One region of the Paenibacillus sp. FSL M7-1414 genome, then DNA from elsewhere that is predicted to be linked to it. Evidence: riboswitches for the same ligand, from Rfam matches in the RefSeq annotation. Region 1 holds a riboswitch; each other region holds the start of a gene.
The links. A riboswitch is a leader RNA that binds a small molecule or an ion and turns the genes downstream of it on or off. The one in region 1 is predicted to bind cyclic di-AMP.
Positions count from the first base shown of each region.

Region 2: it holds a riboswitch for cyclic di-AMP, as region 1 does, so the genes downstream of both, MHH92_RS10210 (C40 family peptidase) here and MHH92_RS00150 (3D domain-containing protein) in region 1, are expected to answer to the same signal.
Region 3: it holds a riboswitch for cyclic di-AMP, as region 1 does, so the genes downstream of both, MHH92_RS07000 (hypothetical protein) here and MHH92_RS00150 (3D domain-containing protein) in region 1, are expected to answer to the same signal.

Region 1 is NZ_JBBOOS010000001.1:30,802-36,199, forward strand. It holds gene MHH92_RS00140 (HD domain-containing protein) at 1-872, shown strand, start outside; gene MHH92_RS00145 (TatD family hydrolase) at 1,205-1,975, shown strand; cyclic di-AMP (ydaO/yuaA leader) riboswitch at 2,217-2,470, shown strand; gene MHH92_RS00150 (3D domain-containing protein) at 2,744-3,928, shown strand; gene rnmV (ribonuclease M5) at 4,084-4,629, shown strand; gene rsmA (16S rRNA (adenine(1518)-N(6)/adenine(1519)-N(6))-dimethyltransferase RsmA) at 4,634-5,398, shown strand, end outside.
Region 2 is NZ_JBBOOS010000001.1:2,233,755-2,239,152, forward strand. It holds gene MHH92_RS10195 (hypothetical protein) at 1-157, shown strand, start outside; gene MHH92_RS10200 (hypothetical protein) at 277-495, shown strand; gene MHH92_RS10205 (carboxymuconolactone decarboxylase family protein) at 637-966, shown strand; gene MHH92_RS10210 (C40 family peptidase) at 1,040-1,504, opposite strand; cyclic di-AMP (ydaO/yuaA leader) riboswitch at 1,510-1,641, opposite strand; gene pelA (pectate lyase) at 2,061-3,023, shown strand; tRNA gene MHH92_RS10220 (tRNA-Leu) at 3,200-3,283, shown strand; gene MHH92_RS10225 (carbohydrate-binding protein) at 3,430-5,124, opposite strand.
Region 3 is NZ_JBBOOS010000001.1:1,567,220-1,572,617, reverse strand. It holds gene MHH92_RS07010 (Nramp family divalent metal transporter) at 1-840, shown strand, start outside; gene MHH92_RS07005 (HAD family hydrolase) at 946-1,629, opposite strand; gene MHH92_RS07000 (hypothetical protein) at 1,823-2,221, opposite strand; cyclic di-AMP (ydaO/yuaA leader) riboswitch at 2,337-2,512, opposite strand; gene MHH92_RS06995 (glutathione peroxidase) at 2,885-3,364, shown strand; tRNA gene MHH92_RS06990 (tRNA-Leu) at 3,512-3,594, opposite strand; gene MHH92_RS06985 (urease accessory protein UreF) at 4,039-4,740, shown strand; gene MHH92_RS06980 (hypothetical protein) at 5,007-5,210, shown strand; gene MHH92_RS06975 (hypothetical protein) at 5,238-5,398, shown strand, end outside.

The sequences.
Region 1 (5,398 bases):
TAAGACGGTATGCTCCTGATTTTCCTGAGAAAGTAGCATCTGTCATTCAAAAAACGTATGAAAAGCCGATTGTGGTTAACTTGGTGACCAGTCCGCTTGATGCAGACCGAATGGATTATTTGCTCAGGGATGCCTATTTTACAGGTGTAAATTACGGCACGATTGACCTTGATCGTATCCTTCGGATGCTGCGTCCTTATCATGGGCGGATTGTAGTCAAGGAGTCAGGCATGCATGCTGTGGAGGATTACCTAATGTCTCGGTATCAGATGTATTGGCAGATTTACTTCCATCCGGTAACTCGTAGTTCTGAAATTATATTGCGGCAAATATTCAAGCGAGCGAAAACACTCCTACAACATGGTTTTCAATTCCGCTTCATGATTGATCCACTCCCTCAATTATTTGAAGGAGAATTATCCGTGGATGAATATTTGCAGTTGGATGAAGCATTAATTCAGACGGCATTTACGCAGTGGCGCAAGGAGGACGATACTGTTCTAAGTGAGTTATGCGAACGTTTTATGGATCGCAAGTTATATAAGTATGTAGAGCTTGAACAGGTCGACTTGACAATGATGGAAGAGATTCGGGAAGCTTTTGTACAGGCTGGCCTCGATCCCGAATATGATCTTGAAATTGATTTTCCTTCGGATAATCCGTATGATGTGTTTCGTCCGGATGAATCCACAGATAAGCAGATTCTTCTTCTGGATCGACAGGACAATTTACGTGAGTTGTCAGAAGTATCTGACATTGTCCGTTCCATCAGTGGGCTTCACCGAGGGAAACATCATTTGTATTACCCTCAAAACAAGGTGGATGCGATTATTCACGAATTACCGTCACATATACGCCCCTATTTCTTGTAATCATGTGGGTATAATCCGATGAAGAATTTCGATATCAAAACACTTTCTAAAAGAGCTATTTTCCATGATACAGTAATCTGCTTTAATGGGGAGTATATGTAGATCGACATAATTTTGTAAATGCAAGTAGGCAGAATGAGCAAAATCAACAATATATAGATCAGAATATCCGTATATCTTCTATATATTGTAGTTGTGAAGAGACAAACGTAATGATGTAATACACAGATACCCAAAATGTTTTATGTATGAGTCATTGAATTATTGAATTTTACAAATTGGATTTTGAAAAAGAAGATAGTCGTTATTTCGACATGAAGGGAGATACAGACATGATGCTGTTCGACACACATACACATCTGGATGCACCACAATTCGACGAGGACCGCGAGGACATGATTCAGCGTGCTGTGGATGCAGGAGTTGGTCGCATGATCAACATTGGCTTTAACCGGGAGACGATTCCAACCACAATGAAACTCGCCGAAACATATGACTTTATATATGCAGCTGTAGGGTGGCATCCCGTAGATGCGATCACAATGCAGGAGGGCGATTTGGAGTGGATTGCATCTTTATGCAAGCATGAAAAAGTGGTTGCGATCGGTGAGATTGGATTGGATTATCACTGGGATACTTCACCAAAAGAAATACAGCATCGTGTATTACGACAACAAATTGCTTTGGCGCGTGAAGTGAACATGCCAATTGTCATCCATAATCGGGATGCACATGAGGATATCATAAGAATTTTGCGTGAAGAGAAGGCTGGCGAAGTTGGCGGTGTGATGCACTCGTTCTCGGGCAGTTGGGAAACAGCAAAAAGTTGTCTCGATATGGGCTTCCATCTCTCCTTCGGAGGACCGATCACATTCAAAAATGCAAAGCAGCCCAAAGAGGTGCTGGAGAAGGTTCCTATGGACCGGTTTTTCATTGAAACAGATGCTCCATATTTGACACCTCACCCTTATCGTGGGAAGCGAAATGAGACAGCGCATGTACGTCTGGTTGCAGAGGCAGCTGCGGAAATTAAAGGCATTTCGGTGGAGGAAATTGCTGCAATAACAACCAAAAATGCCATGGAACGATTTGGAATTCGGTAAAAAAACGAGCAAATGAGGTGAAAAAGGCAGGTAAGCGGAGGTAATTTGCCCTTTGATCCAAATAAATCAAGAATATTACAATATTTTAACCAAATATTCAGAAAAACGTACTTGATCAACGCTTTACAACATGCATCAAAACAGGATATCATCTTTTCAGTGAATTGTTGTGCGGAAAATTGGACAGATGTTCGGGGGATGAACAAAGGGACACTTTCCGATGAAACAACATTACTTTCATGAATCAGTCTCGCTGAGTCTCCGTTAACGGAGAGCGGGGGAACCAATAGGGCTTAAACATCGGTGTATTTGGCCGATGCGCAACGTTCGCTGACCCAAAAGCAGCGAAGGGAACTGCGAAGCCGTATTTGATTTCTTCTTTGGGTCTCGGGGTGAATTCAAGGGCGTCCGCCATGAGCGGGTGACCCAAGATAGGGCGGCTCTCTTTCGCCCGAACCCGACAGCTAACCTCGCAAGCGGAAAAAGAGAGGCAACCTCGTGCATGAATTTCCGATATTCAAAATCATTCGGAAGCCACGAAAGAGTTCCTCTTACACTCTTTCTTTGGCTTTTTTGTTTTTGAATAAAAGAAATATTGTCATCATACGGTAGGTATTCAGGAGGATGACATCATGTTGCGAAGATTGATTCATGGTGCAGAACCGGATTATGTTGGTCCAATCTGTGTTCTGTAGAAAATTTGGTATAGTCACGTCAAAGACATCATGCATTACTTTAGACGGCGAGGCTATGAAGGAGGACGGAGAAGTGGGCACATTCCAACCAGAAGAGACCCATGAGTCACGATCATCCAGTAAGTCTTTCGCGTTGCGGTGGAAGCATGAGAACATGCGTCAAATGGCATTGATCGCGATTTTCTCAATTGCGCTTACAATCATGATCTTGTTAGTCGTTTACGGTCAGGCCGGGAAACAAATTTCGCTGGTTATTGATGGCAAAGCTCAGGTGGTAGAGACTCGTACAGGAATGCTTCAGGAAATGCTGGAGGAGCAGTCGATCACAGTCAGCCCTCACGATAAGGTATCCATGTCCATGAATGGGGCGATTACAGATGGAGACCGAATCGTTATTGAGCGGGCCGTTCCAGTTAACATTACGGCAGACGGAGACACCAAGACTCTGTATACAACCGATTCATCGGTAGAAGATGCAATTCAAAAATCAGGTATTCAAGTTGAAAGTAATGATAAAGTGTATCCGGCGCTTGGAACTGCGATCAAAGCGGAGATGAAGATCCGTGTAGTGCGCGTAACAAAGCGTACAGTGGAAGTAGAGCAGCCGATCGCTTACAAAGTCATTAAAACGGCTGACCCTAGCTTGTACAAAGGGGATAACCGTGTCGTTGTGAACGGCAAAGAAGGCACAATTGTGCAGCATATCGAAAAGGTATTTCAGGATGGAGAATTGGTCTCCAAAAAAATGGTCGGCAAATCTGTCGCGAATAATCGTGTAGATAAAGTGATCGCTGTCGGCACCAAAGCAAAACCGGTCGTGAAAGAACCTGAGATTCAGACCGTATCGGCTCAAACGTCAACAACCAAAAAGGCTACAACAACGAACTCGAAGAAAACATCTGCCTCGGGCAGCAAAGTGATTACCGTATCCGGGACTTCTTTTAAATACTCCAAAGTACTTAAAAATGTATCCATGACTGCCTACTCTTCCGAAGAGCCTGGCATTGGAACTAAAACAGCTTCCGGTACTCGTGTAACGGAAGGGCGCACCATTGCGGTTGATCCCAAAGTCATTCCAATTGGCTGGTGGGTATATATCGAAGGTCTGGGATTCCGTCGTGCGGAAGATACAGGCGGTGCCATTAAAGGCAACAAAATTGATGTGTATTATGACAGTGTGAAGCATGCCCTGAATTTTGGACGTAAGAAAGGCAAGACGGTCTACGTGATCGGTCCGGTGAAGCCGGAAGCGAACTAAAATCGTTTTACTTTGAAATGGGAATGCTATAAAATAGTTGCATGAATGATTCATGCGGAATATGTGGCGGAGGAGTCTGAATTCAGTCTCCCCCGCCGTTTGGCAGAGAAGAGGATATTCCTCTTCTTTTTGCGTTAGAAAGGAAGAAATGGAACATGATAAAAGAAGTCATTGTGGTGGAAGGCCGTGACGATACGGTAGCTATCCGTCGGGCCGTGGAAGCCGATACCATAGAAACAGGTGGATCAGCCATCAACCAACGCATTCTGAAGCGGATTGCGCTTGCTCAGGAGAGACGGGGAGTCATTGTACTGACAGATCCGGATCATGCTGGCGAACGCATTCGTAAAATTATTGCGAACAAGGTGCCAGGCTGCAAACATGCCTTCATTCCGGAAGCCGATGCAACGCGCAAAGGGGACATTGGGGTGGAGAATGCCTCACCCGAGGCGATCCGTCATGCGTTGGCGCGCGTACATACTTCATACGAAGGTGCTCCGAGCCTGATCGATTGGGAAGACCTGATCGCGGCAGGACTTATTGTGCATCCGCAGGCTGCTGCACGTCGTATGGAGATGGGCAATCTGCTAGGCATCGGTTATTGTAACGGTAAGCAGTTCCACAAACGTCTCAGTGTATTTCAGATTACACGGGAAGAGTTCTCTACAGCATTAGCGCAAATTGAACGTGAAGGATTGTGAGCATATGAAGAACATGGAAGAGACGATTGAAATTGCAACGCCCAAGCGTACGAAAGAGATTATTCAAAGACACGGATTCTCATTTAAGAAAAGTCTGGGTCAGAACTTTCTGATCGATCAAAATATACTGAACAAAATTGTTAATGCAGCCGATTTGGACGAGTCCAAGGGTGCGTTAGAGATTGGGCCGGGTATTGGAGCCCTCACGGAACGACTGGCTCGGGTAGCCGGTCCTGTCACAGCCGTAGAGATTGATCAGCGCTTGATCCCAATCCTGGGAGAAGTGATGCAGCCTTATTCGAATGTACGTGTTCATCATGGGGATGTGCTGAAGCTTGATCTGGCTGAGTTGTTTAATACGGATTTTGCATCCGTGGACAAAGTCAGTGTTGTGGCTAACCTGCCTTATTATGTAACGACTCCAATCATGATGAAACTGCTGGAAGAGAAACTGCCGGTAGACAGCATTGTTGTCATGATCCAAAAAGAAGTGGCTGAACGCATGGCTGCTGCACCTGGATCAAAAGACTATGGCAGTCTGAGCATCGCAGTTCAGTACTACAGTATGCCGGAACTTGTGTGTATTGTGCCTCCTACGGTCTTCATTCCGCAACCTAATGTGGAATCAGCTGTCATTAAGCTGAAAGTGCGTGAGCAGCCGCCAGTGGAGATTCCGGATGAAGCACACTACTTCGAAGTGGTACAGGCTTCTTTTGCCCAGCGGAGAAAAACAATCTCAAACAACTTGAAGGCACGTTTCTTCACAAAG
Region 2 (5,398 bases), 2.2 Mb from region 1:
ACTGACGATTGTAGGCTTGTGCGAAGAGTTGTCCTTCTCTTGGAAAGAACAATTTACACCGCATCAAGTGGAGTACCTTGAAGAACGTGTGATGTCCGCCAAAGTGCTTGATTTTTGGTTCGAGAAGAACGACAGCAAAGAGCACGCGCAGCGGTAACTTTCAGTCGGGACATAATTTCGAATGACATGACAGTCCAATACAGTCACGTGAGACCTAAATGACTTTTCATTTAGGTCTCTTTTTGTAAATAAATTTGAAATATAGGAGCCATGAAGATGATTAGTGATACAGAATTGGACGCCCTGCGTCTGTCAGGTGAGAAAGTTAGAGTAGTACGGGACGAGCTGGAATCGAACGACGTGAAGGGGATTGTGGTTGCCTGGGATGGCGAGCAGGTACTTATCCGTCGTCAGAATCGACGTGTCGTTAAGCTGGACCGAGGTTACAGCTATCAGCTGTTCAGCGAGCCGCGCCAGAGTCCACTTAGTGAGTAACAGCTTATAATTATGGCAGAGCCATGCGCGTTAAATGTTTGGAATTACCATGATTTCTTGGCATAAATGGCTCACTCGGGAGAGAAGATAGGTACAGTGAGGAAGATCTGTAACTATAGCCGAGAGGGTGTGCTACAAGCCATGACATTGATGAATGATAAAGTTCATGCCTACAAGGATCAGATTGGAGCATTAAGCGATGTACTGCCAGGTGTGGTGAAGTCGTATCATGAGTTTACCGGAGAATGTTTCCAACCTGGTGTGATTGATGCGAAGACAAAACAGCTAATTGCGCTTGGCATTGGATTATTCGCCAACAATGAGGTATGTACCTTCTACCATGTAGAAGAAGCCCGTGCTAAGGGCGCAACAGATCAGGAGATTATGGAGACCGTAGCCGTGGCTGGAGCTGTTGGTGGAGGACATGCCCTGTCTCAGGGTGCGATGCGAGTGCAGAAGGCGCTGCATTAGTAAGCAATGCAACATACATTTTTAAGTGCAAAAAAGGCATCCGGTTAATAACCGATGCCTTTTTGTATGTGAATCACATTTTACCTAACATTTTATCATACATAAACTGTCCAGTTACCCGACGTGCTGTTACATAACGATCATTGAAGTATGGATTCGATAACTTCGTGATGCTTACACCTTTACTGCTGGAGGCATGAGCGAATTGTCCGCCGCCGATATATACACCTGTATGTGAAATGCCTTTGCCTGTTGTATTAAAGAACACCAGATCACCTGTCCGAACATTGCTCTTGGATACGGGAGTACCTGCTTTGGCTTGCTGCTGCGAAGTACGTGGTAATTCAATGCTGTATTTGTTGAAAAGATATCTCATAAAACCAGAACAGTCGAAGCCGGCTACAGTTGTGCCACCCCATTTGTAAGGAATACCTGTCATGTTGTTCACTACGGAGTTGATACTGCTTGCCTCTGTGCTTGTTGCCCCGGATGTAAATAATACAGCTGCTCCAAAAATGGAGATAATCAGTTTTTTCAAAATCAATGTTCTCCCTTCGATGCCTACGGAGTTAGCTAAGGGTTCGGTAGAAGGTTCCCTATATTTCCTATGTATAAGAATAATTCACCCAAATTGGTTCCCCCGTTCTCAAACATGAAACTCGGCAATGAATAATTAAGTTTTTGTAACTATTTGAAACTATATTGCATAAATGCGTAATTGTCAAACCCATTTAAAACCCTTCGTAATACCTCAATGTTAGCGGAATTAAGGTTTTTATATGAAAGAAGGGATCAAGTTTGGGTATCATTCATGACAAAAACGTCATTATTGATTCGTTTAAGACGAATTTGGATAAATAGATAGGTTTGTCATGAGTTAAAAGAACTATTCCGTTATGTAGAATTAGAGAGATTATATTCATTAAGTTGCATATATTGACAAAAATCGATTTTTTGCATATTATCTGATTATCCAATCCACATATTGGATTTAAATTGATTTTATTGTGCGATAAATACAAATAAAGGAGGTTTAGAGACGCGTATCATAGGTAAAGTAGAAGTGGAAGATTTATAAAAACGAACATAGGAGAGTGTTACATTTGAAAGCGAAGAAAATAATTACTTTTGTCCTGGCATGTACGATGGTGTTCTCAGCAGTTGGAATGGCAGTTCTCCCTGTAGGGACGGTATCTGCTGCAGATGCGTCGGGTACTACAGCGAGTATTTCTGATATTTTGAAGAACCAGCTGCCAGATGGAGGTTGGAGAAAAGATTATAAACAGACAAGTGGAGAGTGGGCAAAGTCCACGATAGACAACAAGGCTACATACTCAGAAATTAGAAGATTGGCGAAGGAATTTAAAAAGACGAATGATCCGCGTTACTCCACAGCTGCAATCAAAGGAATTAACTTTTTGATCAACATGCAGTATTCAAACGGCGGGTGGCCACAAGTTTACCAAAGCTCCGGATACCACAAGCACATCACTTACAATGATGATGCCATGATTAATGTAATGATCATGCTGGATGAAGTAGCAGCACGCAAAGGTGATTTCTCATTTATCGACAGCACGCTTGCTAACCGCAGTAAAAATTCAGTTGCCAAAGGTGTGGAGGCGATTCTGAATACACAGGTCATTTCAGGTGGTAAGCTTACAGCATGGGGACAACAACATGATTCCAGCTCTCTTAAACCAGCGAGCGCAAGAATCTACGAAGTGCCATCGTTGACAGCTGGAGAGAGTGTAACGATTGTTAAATTTCTGAAAACCAGACCTGCTAACGCTAAAATTACCGCATCCATTAAAGGAGCGGAGGCTTGGTTTAACAAAGTGAAAATTACGGGTTACAAGTATGAAAGAGCTAATGGAGATAGTAAAATTATCGCTGATTCCAAAGCTGCACCAATTTGGGCACGCTTCTATGAGATCGGAACAGATAAACCAATCTTTATTGGTCGTGACGGGGTAGTTAAATACAAATTAAGTGATATTGATAAAGAAAGAAGAGGCGGTTATGCATGGTATGGCAACTGGCCTTCCAAGCTGTAATTTGTAGTATGCTTCCGTTTTAATGAACCAAACTATTTGCAGCAGTTAAAGGTAAAGCCCGAATCGACATGGACGTCTGATTCGGGCTTTATTGTTATTATTTTCAGTGTTGACATGATAGATTACGCATGATATATTATTTCTTGTCGCCGATATGGATGACGGAGATACAATATGCGGTCGTGGCGGAATTGGCAGACGCGCACGGTTCAGGTCCGTGTGGGCTAACCCCCGTGGAGGTTCGAGTCCTCTCGACCGCATCTAAAAAAAAAGACTCCTTAAGCTAACGCTTAAGGAGTCTTTTTTTGCATTTTTTGATATAACACTAACTTTAGTGATGAGTATTCAAGAGGTTAGTGCTTAGCTGCACGTACAGCAAATGTCTTCCATCAGCCATACGGAACGTTTATTGTGCTGCGGTAACATTAACGCTGTCAATATTCGGTCCTTCCGATCCAGTGGTAACCACTTTCAATGTATTGGTCCCGGTGTTCATGGGGACCTGTATTGTTTTTTCAACCCAAGTGGACCAGCTTCCCGTAGCCGGAAAGGGCTCGTTGCTAATGACTTTGGTTCCGTTCACAAAAATGTCGAGGTTCCGAGTGCCGCTTTCCAGCGCATAACGAAACTTTACGTTTTTGGTACCTGTTGTCGTGTTATTAATGCCGTTCCATTGAATGGCCGAACCAGTCATCGCATTGAAGTTAACATACCCGGAGCCAGTGTAACCGGGGTAGATTGTTTCAATGGCAGCTTCCGTAAGTGACGTTCCGGTCTCGGCTTCATACGTAGTGCCACTGCCTGTATTCCCGCCGCTATTTCCGCCAGTAACGTTGGCAACAAACGTTGTTACGCTCTGAGGCGGGAGCTGTGCCGTGAAGGCTCCATTGGATACGGTAAGCGGGTTTCCGCTTGCCAGGTTTCGACTGCTGTCCGTAATCCATGAGGACACAGTGGAGGCATTACCATTCTGCAGAACGAATTTTTGGCTTGTGGCTGAAGTTCCACGGTTAATTGCCACGACGACGACTTTGTTATCACCTTTATAGGCTGAGACAAATGTGTTTGTATCCGGATTTTTCGTTGCATCGACTCGCAGGTAGCCTGGACGCACAAATTTAGAGAAATGAGCCATATTATACCCGCGTTTGCTTATGGTACCGTCCTCTTTCATCGGACCATACTGTCTGCGGATGTACCACCACACGTAGGCCTGGAAATCACCTTCTACCATGGCATTGTGCATGTGATAGGAAACGTCTAATGCTTCAGGCCAGCGGTCTGCTGAGTTGTTGTCACTGTTTGGAACATACACCTCAGTCATCCATAGTTCTTTACCGGCTCCTTTTTGCTTAAAGAGAGGGTAGGCAAAATTCGAAATCTGGGTTCCATACGTATGTGCTCCCAGAATGTCCATGTTGGCAAGTGCCTGCGGATCATTCAGGATTGGGTCGGATATGTTCTTTAAGTATTGGAAGGATTCAGGCGCCATGACTTTGGTACCTTGAATGGACCCGGCATTTTCTTTCATGAATCGAAGGATCTCTTGTGGAGTCCACCAAGTCCAGTCATGAGCATAATCCGGTTCGTTTTGCACAGAAATGGCATACAGATCTACGCCGTTATTTTTCATGTAGGTTACAAAGTCGTTCAGATGTTGCGCATATGCGGTATATTTGTCGTATTTCAGACGTTTGGCATTTGTGTCCCCATTGCGGTTGAATGTTTCAACCATGCTGCTTGGAGGATTCCATGGGGATGCAAATACAATAGCACCCTTTTCGATAGCCCGTTTGGCTGTGGCAACTTCACGGTACCAGTTATTAGAATCTGGATCAACGTAGATCCTGAGAATGGAGAAGCCTAACTGATTCTGATCATTACCAAAAGCAGTTTCACGTTGAGCGGGAGTCAGATCACCAATCCAGGCAGGAAGGTTAATGCCCCCAAAGCCCTTGATCAGCTGTTTTTCCGAGGACAAATTAATGTTGGCATCGCTGGCTGCTGACACATTTGTCGGGGTTAACATCAAAGGCAGGGCTGTTAAACAGGCCAAAAGAACATTAATCGTCTTTTTTAGTTTGAATTTCACTACTTTCATCCTCCTCGATAATAGTAAATGGTTACATAGAGAAACCGCGACCAGGAAAACAAACAAGAATAGCGGATTGTCTGGCATTTATTTTATGTAAACCCTTTCAAAACCTCCTTCCATAAATCATAGGAATGAAATGAAGCATAGAACCTCTTTCATTTGTTGATTCTACTAAAAAATTCCTAAACTGAAAACCTGACAAATTACAGTATTTTTTCTAATTAATCTCTATTTTCTAACTGTTCAATGACAGTTCTTGTCTGAATGCTAAGGAGAAAAA
Region 3 (5,398 bases), 1.5 Mb from region 1:
AACAAAGGTTTCCGCGCTCTGGAAACACTTGTCATTGTGCTGATGGCAACCATAGCCCTCTGCTTCGGGATTGATCTGTTTCTGGCGAAACCGGATATGGGCGGTGTTCTCCATGGTTTTGTACCAAATGTTGAGATTCTGCAAAACCCAGCCATGCTTTATATCGCCATTGGTATTATCGGAGCAACCGTGATGCCGCATAATCTGTATCTGCATTCTTCCATTGTGCAGACCCGTCAGATCGAACAGACCCCACAGGGCAAAAAAGAAGCCATTCGGTACTCGACCATGGATTCTACAATCGCGTTGACACTGGCCCTGTTCATCAATGCAGCCATCCTGATTGTATCTGCCGCTGTATTTCACAGTGCTGGTATGACGCAGGTTGCCGAGATCGCTGATGCCTATCATCTGCTGACACCTCTATTGGGTACTACGGTTGCAAGTATCCTGTTCGGTGTGGCGCTGTTAGCATCAGGTCAGAACTCTACCCTTACAGGTACACTCGCTGGGCAGATCGTTATGGAAGGTTTCCTGAACATTCGAATTCCGGCTTGGCTACGCAGACTGGTCACACGTCTGATCGCCATCATCCCCGCGGTAATTGTGACAGCCATTGCAGGAGAACATGGCACAGAAGAACTACTCATTTTGAGCCAGGTCGTCCTGTCGCTTCAATTGCCGTTTGCTGTAATTCCCCTGGTGATGTTCACGAGTGATAAAAAAAGCATGGGTGCATTCGCCAACAAATTGTGGCTAAAAATCATCTCATGGGTCATTGCCGCGATTATCGTTGTGCTGAATGTATATCTGATCATTCAGACGATTCGTTTATTCTAATCTCGTTCTTATCGACTAAATACTAAAAAGGCTGATCAACTTGGGTATAGAATACCTAAGTTGATCAGCCTTTATTGTTGCAATCCATTAAACAACCATCTGAATCTAATCCTGATTTGGCATCAGTAACGGCAGGAGTTGATCCAATGAATCAACAGTCCAATCCGCACGGTTGTCATCCGATAGTTCTGGCTGGAATCTTCCGTAACCCTGCATAATTCGAATCGTACGCATGCCCAGATTCCGAGCAGGTATAATGTCGTTATCGATCCGATCTCCGATCATGACGGCTTCCTCCGGTTCACAACCGGCCTGCTTCAAGGCCACAGCGTATAACTCAGGGTCTGGCTTGGACACTCCTTCTTCAGCTGAACATGCCAGAACATCAACATACTTCCGCAAGCCGTAACTCTCCAGTCTCTCTTCCGTTCCAGGACTCTGATTGGCAATAATGCCAATGCGATAATGCCGTGACAACTGCTGAAGAACAAAATCTGCTGAAGGAAAAGGACGTTCAAGATCTTTTTGAAACTTCAGCTTGTCCTGAATCTGTTTTTGATGCCCCTCGTCTTCAACAAATGTGCGAATTGCCACTCTCATAGGCCATTGCTCATATTTTCGGTAACAGTTCGCGAACAGTTCGCGTACCGCCTCAATCTTCACCGGATACCCCAAAGCACAAGCTTCACGGACAAACTGTCCGATAATATCATCAACCGGCTCCCATTCATCCACCAGCGTATCTCCAACATCAAAAAACAACCATTTCAATCCACCTACATCCGGCATGCCAATTCCTCCTTGTAAGCCACAGGTGATTCCTGATCCTAATCTAAAAGTTCGTGTTCAAAAAGTCTTGAACTACCTTTAAAACCATAAAAAAGAAGACTCACCATCCTGCATGAGTCTCCTCAAACTTCCGTTTATCGATACATTCAATTATAACAGGCACCTTACACCTGAGCAATCACAAGCTATGGCATTAACCATTGAGGAGAAAGCCAACTTCCCCATTGAGCGAATATACGATCCGGTCTGCGCCCATGCCCCGATAGATGCCCTTAGGATGACTCTGCTCCGTAATGACGCACAGGGATTTCGATGTCCATGAACGGCAGATCTGTAAATAACGACAGGTCAGATTCAGGCTGTTTTCGAAAATAAACACGTTGCCTACGCTGCCCTGCGGCAAAAACCACTTTTGAGCTGCAGCCGTGTTCATGCGAATGACATGTTCTACTCCGATTCTACGGAGTCTGCGCTCTTCCCCTGCACTGTTGGTTAGAACGGCAAACGGCATTTTTTTGTACATCAGCAATTTGATAAATTTACGTCCTGCTTCATTTGGAGCAGTCACTAAGATCATCTCAGTATCCATCATTCGTTCCTCCCTTGGCGTGAAAAGACAACAAAAAAGAAGCGTGGGGGACCAAGGCCTCCCGAACGCTTCTTAAATAATCCATGGCGAAAACACCATGAACCAGCGTACGGCTTGTTGCCTCTCCCTTTAACGCTTACGAGGTTAGCTGACGGATTCGGGCGCGAGAGTCGCCCTATTTCCGGCTGTCACCGGAAAATTCACCCCATGAATGCCCACTGTCCTGGACAGCGCATTCCGTTGGTTCCCCCGTTTTCCACTCATCAATGAATGGAAACTCAGCGATTAAAACATCGTTCGTATATCTTAAGGATAAGATCGAGCGATATTATCGTTTGTTTCGTTTTTCAAGTACATTTTAGTTTAAATTGAAATTACGTTATGAATCATACACCCGTGCCATGTCGGTGTAAAGTCCGCCCAGATCACCAAATCGGCAGATTTTTGCCAATTCCTATCCATAATAACGCTTACAACAAAGTTATACTCTATCTATCTCTTCAAGGCTATCTAATTCTCACTCTGGCGTAAATCACTTCGCAATTCATTCACGTATTCTGCACAACTTGCCTGTTTTGATTCTTTTAACACCATATTAGTTTTGCAATATTTAATTGCAACCAATATAATAGAAGATATAAGAGTAAATAAATGGAGGCGATTTAGATGACAGTCTACGATTACAAAGTGAATACCCTTCGCGGTCAAGAAGTTGAAATGTCCGACTACCGTGACAAAGTGCTCCTGATTGTGAATACGGCAAGCTCATGCGGCCTTACCCCTCAATTCAAAGGTCTGCAAGAATTGCAAGACAAATTTCAAGATGCTCCATTTGAAGTGCTTGGTTTCCCAAGCAACCAGTTTGCACAGGAAAAAGGATCTTCCGACGATATTGCCGAGTTCTGTCAGATGAATTATAGCGTGAGCTTCCCCATGTTTGAGAAAATTGATGTGAACGGCTCAAGCGCTCACCCTCTTTTCCAACACCTGAGCACAGAAGCTCCTGGCCTGCTCGGCTCCAAAGCAATCAAATGGAATTTCACCAAATTCCTCGTGGATCAGAACGGACAGGTCATTAAACGTTATGCTCCCAAAACAACACCGGACAAGATTGAAGAAGATATCAAGAATTTGCTGCAAAAATAATACACAGGCCACCCGTAGCCGGAAGGTAGAGCAACATTCCTCCGGTAATGGATGGCCTTTTTTCAACCCAGATGTCATACTGTTCGAAAAAGACAAAAAAAAGAAGCTTCCCATTAATGGAAAGCTTCTTTTTAATCGTTCATATGATGCGGTCGAGAGGACTCGAACCTCCACGGGCATACGCCCACTACCCCCTCAAGATAGCGTGTCTGCCATTCCACCACGACCGCATGTCGTAAATAATCGGCAACAGAATTGATTATACCGGGTTCAGAACTAAAAGTAAAGTATTTTTTAATACTTCTTTTTCAGCTAGGCATTTTCATCAAAAATCGCATAATCTCGTCATCTTTACCCATGAACTGCATATTATTAGATTTGATCCCCTCTTTTTCGGTAAGAGCCGATCTTATTGATTCATTTATATATAGTCCTTCCTTATATATAGTCCTCCCTGTACTTCACAAAATAAATAACACAATAAGTTATATAAAATAACACAAATATTAAATTTCATATTTAATCCATTAAATTTCACGGATACTATTGACAAAAAGCGGACATTTATGGGATGATAACTATCATATAATTCGGATTTTCAAACATAAAGCAAACAAAAAGGAATATAAATGTCACTTTAAGTGACATTTAACGAACACAGGAGGCGAATGATTGTGAACCGTGGGAATAAGCTGCTCGATTATGTCAAACTGCTTGATTCCTCTATTCAGGTTGGAGGGTTCACCCATTCCTTCGGCATGGATATCCATATCAGGGAGGGTACCATTCGTAATGCTGAAGATCTCGAATCATTCATGCGTTGTCAGTTGCATCCCAGCATCGTTCGTCTTGAAGGTATGGCCATCAAAGGTATCTATACCGCAGCAGATCACAAGGATACATGGCGGATAGCTCTTATCGACAAGCTTGTCCATGTTCAGCGAACCCCTGGAGATCTCAGAGAACAAGCTGCCGCCATGGGTAAACGATTGATCAGACTCGCACGCGCTCTGCACCCCTGGATTGAATTCAGCCAGCTCGAACAGATCTTTGCCAAATACGATTCGGTTGGTTGCCTCTCCACTGTTCACGCCTGGATTAACCACCACCTCGACATCCCGGTCGAGGAGGCGGTCCTTGGTTACCTGCATTCAGCCATGAATGCCTGCATAACCGAAGCCTCCAAAGTCATTCCCCTGAACAACGATACAACCAAGGATCTGATGGTCCGCCTGGCCACAGATCTGGAGAATGAATGGAAGACCGTCAGCGCCTCGGCTGCGGATGGACTGGCACAGCCAACCTCGATGTCCATGAAATCGTTTTTCCCCAGTTTCCATATGCTCGGAGCTGGACTTCATGCCTACAGGGCCTAATCCTCTTCCTCCTCATACCTGCTCCCCTTCATTCAGACAAACTAAAAAACACGCGGCAACCTCCTTGCCGACGTGTTTTTTGTCATTTTATTTGTTTTATTTACGTATTTACGCCATTTATAATCACAAAATACACTTTTTTCCGTCTTTTTTAATTGTTAGATGACGAATTTACGTATATAATGAAACATACAGCTCGCATTTCTATATATTCTACATGAAGAAAGAGCGGCTGAATACTACATTCTAACCAGGGGTGAACCCTTTTGAACAAGAAAAAACCAGTTACTCCGTTCGGATGGGCCATCAAACGACGGCTAACCGAACTTCAAGTGGACCAGAAGACCTTTTGTGAACAGCATGGCATCCCACCCTATCGTTTATCCAATCTTATTCACGGCACACGCAAAGCAACCCGATTCAGGCACCTGGTCGCTGATATTTTGGATATTCCAGATGAACTGAGATAAGATTTCTGCCAAAGGAGGGTCTCATCCATGAGACATGTTACATCCGATCTGGAGAGGCTGTCGTTCCAGTCCATACGTCACCAGCTCATCATCGTTGATGACAATTGGATTATCCAAAGTTGTAACCGTGCCTGGCAACAGGGACTTGGTCAATGCTCACCAAACCCGGATATACACAGTAGTCATAG